2 regions of the Polaromonas sp. P1_H6 genome follow, and region 2 is predicted to be linked to the other one. Evidence: riboswitches for the same ligand, from Rfam matches in the RefSeq annotation. Region 2 holds a riboswitch; the other holds the start of a gene.
What was found. A riboswitch is a leader RNA that binds a small molecule or an ion and turns the genes downstream of it on or off. The one in region 2 is predicted to bind S-adenosylhomocysteine.
Positions count from the first base shown of each region.

Region 1 (3,410 bases), on a different contig from region 2:
CGCAACCGAGGTTCACGAGGCGGCCCTTGGCCAGCAGGATGATGCGCTTGCCGTCCGGGAAAATCACGTGGTCGACTTGCGGCTTGATCTCTTCCCAGGTGCATTTTTCAAGCGCAGCGACGTCGATCTCGTTATCGAAGTGGCCGATGTTGCAGACGATAGCCTGGTCTTTCATCTTCGCCATGTGGTCGTAGGTGATCACGTTCTTGTTGCCGGTGGCGGACACAAAGATGTCGGCCTTGTCGGCAGCGTATTCCATGGTCACGACCTTGTAGCCTTCCATCGCGGCCTGCAGGGCGTTGATCGGGTCGATCTCGGTCACCCACACCTGGGCGGACAGCGCGCGCAGCGCCTGGGCCGAGCCCTTGCCCACGTCGCCGTAGCCGGCCACGCAGGCGACCTTGCCGGCCACCATCACGTCGGTGGCGCGCTTGATCGCGTCGACCAGGGATTCGCGGCAGCCGTAGAGGTTGTCGAACTTGGACTTGGTCACCGAGTCGTTGACGTTGATGGCGCGCAGGGCCAACGTGCCCTTGGCCGACATTTCATTGAGGCGCAGCACGCCCGTGGTGGTTTCTTCGGTCACGCCGATGATGTTCTTCAGGCGGCGGCTGTACCAGGTCGGGTCTTGTGCGAGCTTGGCCTTGATCGAGTTGAACAGGCAGATTTCTTCTTCGCTGGTCGGCTTGGAGATCAGGCTGGCGTCTTTTTCGGCTTTGGTGCCCAGGTGCATCAGCAGCGTCGCGTCGCCGCCGTCGTCCAGGATCATGTTGGGGCCTTCTTCAGGCGTGCCTTTGGCGCCGCTGAATTCAAAGATGCGGTGGGTGTAGTCCCAGTAGTCGGCCAGGGTTTCGCCCTTGATGGCGAACACCGGCGTGCCGGCGGCGGCGATCGCGGCGGCGGCGTGGTCCTGCGTCGAGAAGATGTTGCACGAAGCCCAACGCACGTCAGCGCCCAGGGCCTGCAGGGTTTCGATCAGCACGCCGGTCTGGATCGTCATGTGCAGCGAACCGGTGATGCGCGCGCCCTTCAGCGGCTGCACCTTCGCGAACTCTTCGCGGATGGCCATCAGGCCGGGCATTTCGGTCTGGGCGATGTTCAGTTCCTTGCGGCCCCAGGCGGCAAGCGAAATGTCGGCAATGACGTGGTCGGTGGAAGGCTTCAGGACGGCGCTCATACGGTTCTCCAATAATCAGACGTAGTAACTGGGCAAAATCGCCACGGGCATGCGGCTTCAAGAAAGGGGGAATTCAGTCATTCACCCGGCTTGAGAGAGCACATGCGGGTGAGCGTGGTTGCAATGAAGTCCTGAGCCTGGTCCACGTGGTGTGGCTTGCAACGCTCCTCAGGAAGCCACGATTGTAATTCCATTTCCAATTCAAAGCGATAGGTCGTTGCACCGCCTTGCCGTGCTGTAGCACTGTCTGCGGCGGCGCGCCTACTCTCGCTTCGAATTGAAAACGGAATTACCGCCCCGGGGCCCGCTCAGCCTTTGAAAGCCGCGAGCAAGAGCCGTGCGAAAATTTCACCATGCAAGAATTTTCCCGCTGGCCTGTTACAGAGCGCCGCCGCATTACAGGCGTCTTCACTGATATCGACGACACACTGACCACCGAAGGGGAGATCACCCCCGATGCGCTGGAAGCTTTGGGTGAATTGAAAGCAACCGGGTTCAAGATTGTGGCCATCACCGGCCGCCCGGTCGGCTGGAGCGAACCCTTCGCGGCGCGCTGGCCTGTCGATGCCATCGTGGCCGAGAACGGCGCCGTGGCCCTGCTACCCGATGCCAAAAGCGCCCCGCCGCGGCCGCTGGCCAAAATCTACCAGCAGGATGCGGCCACACGCAGCGCCAACTTCAGCCGCATGCAGGCCGTGCTGGCGCGCATCGAACGCGAACTGCCGGGCGTGCACCGCGCCACCGATTCACCGGGCCGCGAGACCGACATTGCCATCGACCACAGCGAATTCACGCAACTCAGCGACGGGCAGATCGCCGCCGCGGTGGCGCTCATGAAAAGCGAGGGCATGCATGCCACCGTGAGCAGCATCCACATCAACGGCTGGTATGGCGACCACAACAAGCTCGAAGGCGCTCGCTGGATTGTTCGCCAGCTCTGGCAGCGCGACCTGGATGCCGAAATGGACAACTGGGTCTACGTGGGCGACTCCACCAACGACCAGCTGATGTTCAAGGCCTTTGCCAACAGCGTAGGCGTGGCCAACATCGCGCGTTTTGTGCCGCAACTCGCGCATCTGCCGCGCTATGTGACGCGGGGTGAGCGCGGCGCGGGCTTTACCGAAGTAACCCGCGCCTTGCTGGATTAATTAGTTAACGGCTGGTGCGCCCGTGCGGCGCAGCGAAGTCCAGCGCAGCCAGGCGCCCAGGGCGGCAACGGCCAGCACCAGGCCCGCATAGCCCTCGGCCGTGGCCGGCAGGCCCAGCGGCGCAATCAGCCGGCCGGCCAGCATGGCGGGCACGCTGAACGCCAGGTAACTGGTGGCGTACAGCGCGGCGAACAGTTCGGCGCGTTGCTGCGGCTGTGCCAGCGGGGCCAATGTCTGGACCTGCGCCGAGAAAGCCGAGCCGCCGCCGAAACCGGCCAGCGCCGTGCCCGCGAAAAACAGCCCCACCGAATGCGTGGCCAGTGACACCGCCACCCCGCCGGCGCCCACGGCCAGCAAAGCCATGCCCAGAGCGCTCATGCGCACGGGCGACAGGCGGCGGAGCAAAGTCGGCGACACGGCGCCCAGGCCGAAAAAAGTCGAAATGGCCAGCCCGTTGACGATGCCGTTGTGGATGCCGAAGATCTGCTGCAGCATCGAAGGCACCAGTGAGAGGTAGAGCCCCGCGAAGGACCAGACGGCCAGCATCGTCGGCACGCCGCGCAAGAATTCAGCGCGCGCCTGCACGGGTATCGAAATACGCGGTACCAGCGAAGCCAGCGCACCGGGGCGCGGCGTGGCGCTTTCCGGCAGGAACAGCGTGGCCACCGCACCCGTGACACAAATGGCGGCCAGCACGCCGAACACCAGCGGCACCGGGTGCAGCGCGAACTGCACGGCGATGCCGGTCAGCAGCGCGCCCACGGCCAGGCCCGCCAGCGGCGAGACGCTGCCTATCATCGCGCCCAGGCGTTTTTGCGCGGCCGGGGCCGCTTCCACCACAGCCGCCGTCAGCGCGCCGCTGACCATGCCGGTCGCGATGCCCTGCACGACACGCGCCGCGATGATGCCGTTGATGCCCTCAGCCAGCAAAAAAGTCAGCATCGCGCCGGCCTGTAGCAACAAGGCGGTAAACACCACGGGGCGCCGGCCTATGTGGTCGGACAGCGAGCCGGCCACCAGCAGCGAGGCCAGCAGCGCAATCGCGTAAATCGCGAACGCCACCGTCAGCAGCGCCGGCGAAAAGC
Region 1 covers NZ_JBFUCN010000009.1:140,117-143,526, reverse strand. Annotated here, with positions in the region: gene ahcY (adenosylhomocysteinase) at 1-1,177, opposite strand, end outside; S-adenosyl-L-homocysteine riboswitch at 1,281-1,353, opposite strand; gene AC1D1F_RS10985 (HAD-IIB family hydrolase) at 1,531-2,325, shown strand; gene AC1D1F_RS10980 (MFS transporter) at 2,326-3,410, opposite strand, start outside.
Region 1: it holds a riboswitch for S-adenosylhomocysteine, as region 2 does, so the genes downstream of both, ahcY (adenosylhomocysteinase) here and metH (methionine synthase) in region 2, are expected to answer to the same signal.

Region 2 (3,410 bases):
TCATCACGCGGGCGCTTTTGACCACCTGGGGCAGGAACATCTTGCCCTGGCCGAACAGGTCGCCGACGATGTTCATGCCGTCCATCAGCGGGCCTTCGATGACGTGCAGCGGGCGGCCGCCTTCGGCCAGAATCTCGCGGTACACCTCCTCGGTGTCTGTCACGATGTGCTCGTTCATGCCGTGGACCAGCGCGTGCGACAGCCGCTGGCGCACCGGCAGGGCGCGCCATTCGTTTTTCTTGCTGTCGTCCTTGGCGCCGCTTTTCGCGGTTTCGGCCACTTCGATCAGACGCTCGCTGGGCGTGAGTTCGGGCTCGCCCGGTTTGTAGACGGGCGCACGGTTGAGCACCACGTCCTCGACGCGTTCGCGCAGCACCGGATCCAGGTCGTCATACACGCCGACCATGCCGGCGTTGACGATGCCCATGTCCATGCCGGCCTGGATCGCGTGGTACAGGAACACGGTGTGGATGGCTTCGCGCACCGGGTCGTTGCCGCGGAAGCTGAAGGACACGTTGGACACGCCGCCGGAAACCTTGGCGCCGGGCAGGTTCTGCTTGATCCAGCGCGTGGCGTTGATGAAGTCGACCGCGTAGTTGTTGTGCTCCTCGATACCGGTGGCGATCGCGAAGATGTTGGGATCGAAAATGATGTCCTCGGGGGGGAAGCCGAGCTCGTCGACCAGCACGCGGTAAGCGCGTTCGCAGATCTCGACCTTGCGCTCGTAGGTGTCGGCCTGGCCTTTTTCATCGAAGGCCATGACCACGGCCGCCGCGCCGTAGCGCTTGAGCAGTTTGGCCTGCTGCTTGAAGGGCTCCAGGCCCTCCTTCATCGAGATCGAGTTGACGATGCCCTTGCCCTGGATGCAACGCAGGCCGGCCTCGATGACGCTCCACTTGGAGCTGTCGATCATGATGGGCACGCGGGCGATGTCGGGTTCGCTGGCGATCAGGTTCAGGAAACGCACCATGGCGGCCTGACTGTCCAGCATGGCCTCGTCCATGTTGATGTCGATGATCTGCGCGCCGTTTTCAACCTGCTGGCGGGCGACCGCCAGGGCCTGCTCGTATTCACCGTTCAGGATCATGCGGGCAAAGGCCTTGGAGCCGGTGACGTTGGTGCGCTCGCCGATGTTGACGAACAGGGTGCCCGCGCCGATGTTGACCGGCTCCAGGCCGGACAGCTTCATGGGGGGGACGAAGACGGAATTTTCGGTTTCAGACACGGACTCACCTTAAGGCCAAGGTGAGCGTCGTTGCCGCAGGCGTGCCGAGAGGGCGGCCTGTAACCCAAGCCTGACGGACGCTGGGGTCCGCTGCAACGCTCCTTGGGTTGCCGGTATTTTACCGGCTGAACGCCCTGTTGCGCCATCCCCCGGTGCGAATGCCCCGGGGAACGGAGTGCTACTTAATCGAGTTTGATCTTGGCAACCTTGATGAGGCGGCCGTAATCGGCGTGCTCTTTCATGACCATGTAGGCGAAGTCCGCCGAGGTCATGGGGCTGGGCGTGGCGCTCATGCGTGCAAATTTTTCGGCCGTGTCGGGCGTGTTGAGCGCGGCGGCGAAGGCTTTTTGCAGCTGGTCGGTCGTGGCTTTGGGCAGGTTGGCCGGGCCGAAGATGCCGAACCAGGTGCTGATGTGGAAGCCGGGCAGCACATCGTTGATGGTGGGGATCTCGGTGAAGCTGCTGGAGCGGTTGATGGTGGTCACGCCGAAGGCCACCAGCTTGCCCGACTTGATGTTGGCGCTGGCCGAGGCCAGGTTGTCGAACATCAGGTCGGTCTGGCCGGACAGCAGGCCGGTCTGCGCCTGGGCCGAGCCGCTGGAAGGCAGGTGCACCACGCTGATCTTGGCCAGGCTTTTGAACAGCTCGCCCGCGAGGTGGCCGGCGCTGCCGTTGCCGCCGGAGGCGTAGTTCAGCCGGCCGGGGTTCTTGCGCGCATAGGCGATCAGGTCCTTGGTGTCCTTGATGTTCAGGCGTTTCGCCGTCTCGGCGTTCATGACCAGCACATTGGGCACACGAGCCACCAGCGTGATGGGAGTGAAGTCCTTCAGCGCGTCGTAAGGCATGTTGGGGTAGAGCCAGGGGTTGATGGCGTGGGTGGCCACCGCGCCCATCACCAGCGTATGGCCGTCGGCCGGCGCCTTGGCGACCATCGCGGCGCCCACGTTGCCGCCGGAACCGGGCCGGTTGTCGACCGTCACTTCGGTCTTGAGCAGGGGGCGCAGCTTCTCGGCCAGGATGCGCGCAGCATTGTCCAGCGGGCCGCCGGCCGGGTACGGGACGATGATGGTGACCGGTTTTTGCGGCGCCAGCTGCGCATGGGCCCCCAGGGCGGCCGTGGCCACGGCGAATGCCGCGGCGATCTTGATGAATGAACGCACGTTCATGATTTCCTTAGTTGTGATGTTGTGTTGTGTCCGGCCACGGGCAGGCTGCGGGGCGCAGCGCCGGATGGTGAAAACCAAGCCTGACAAACGGGCCTGACTATAGCCGCTAAATGTGACGCGCCGGGGTGGATCCCGTCTGGATACTTTGTAACGGCCGGGGTGGAAAGCAAGAGATAAGGAGGCCGGGAAGGCCCCTCACCCTCAGGCGGCTTCCTTGTAGAAGCCGCCGCGCTGCAGCGAGCGCGCGGCCACGGGGGCCACGGCGTGGGCAATCGCGCCGATGTGGTCAGGCGTGGTGCCGCAGCAGCCGCCCACGATGTTGACCAGGCCTTCATCGGCGAACTCGCGCAGCAGGCGCGAGGTGACGTCGGGCGTCTCGTCAAAGCCGGTGTCGCTCATGGGATTGGGCAGGCCGGCATTGGGATAGCAGCTGATGAAGGTGTCGCCGGCCACGCGGGCCAGTTCCTGGATGTAGGGGCGCATCAGGGTGGCGCCCAGCGCGCAGTTGAGGCCGATCGCCAGCGGCGCGGCATGGCGCACGCTGTGCCAGAAAGCCGTCACGGTCTGCCCGCTCAGGATGCGGCCCGAGGCGTCGGTCACGGTGCCGCTGATGATCAGGGGCAGGCGCTCGCCGGAGTTGTCGAAGTATTCGTCGATGGCGAAAAGCGCCGCCTTGGCGTTGAGCGTGTCGAAGATGGTTTCGACCAGCAGCACGTCGCTGCCGCCCTTGACCAGCGCCTCGGTCTGTTCGTAATAAGCCTTGCGCAGCTCTTCAAAGCTGGTGTTGCGCGCGCCGGGATCGTTCACGTCGGGGCTGATGCTGGCCGTCTTGGGCGTGGGGCCCAGGGCGCCGACCACGAAGCGCGGCTTGTCGGGCGTGGAGAACTTGTCGCAGGCGGCGCGCGCGATGCGGGCCGATTCGTAATTCATCTCGACGGCCAGCTCGGCCATGTCGTAATCGCCCTGCGCCACCGTGGTCGCGCCGAAGGTGTTGGTTTCAATCATGTCGGCGCCCGCGG
Region 2 covers NZ_JBFUCN010000010.1:149,258-152,667, reverse strand. Annotated here, with positions in the region: gene metH (methionine synthase) at 1-1,225, opposite strand, end outside; S-adenosyl-L-homocysteine riboswitch at 1,241-1,335, opposite strand; gene AC1D1F_RS11810 (Bug family tripartite tricarboxylate transporter substrate binding protein) at 1,408-2,391, opposite strand; gene AC1D1F_RS11805 (homocysteine S-methyltransferase family protein) at 2,593-3,410, opposite strand, start outside.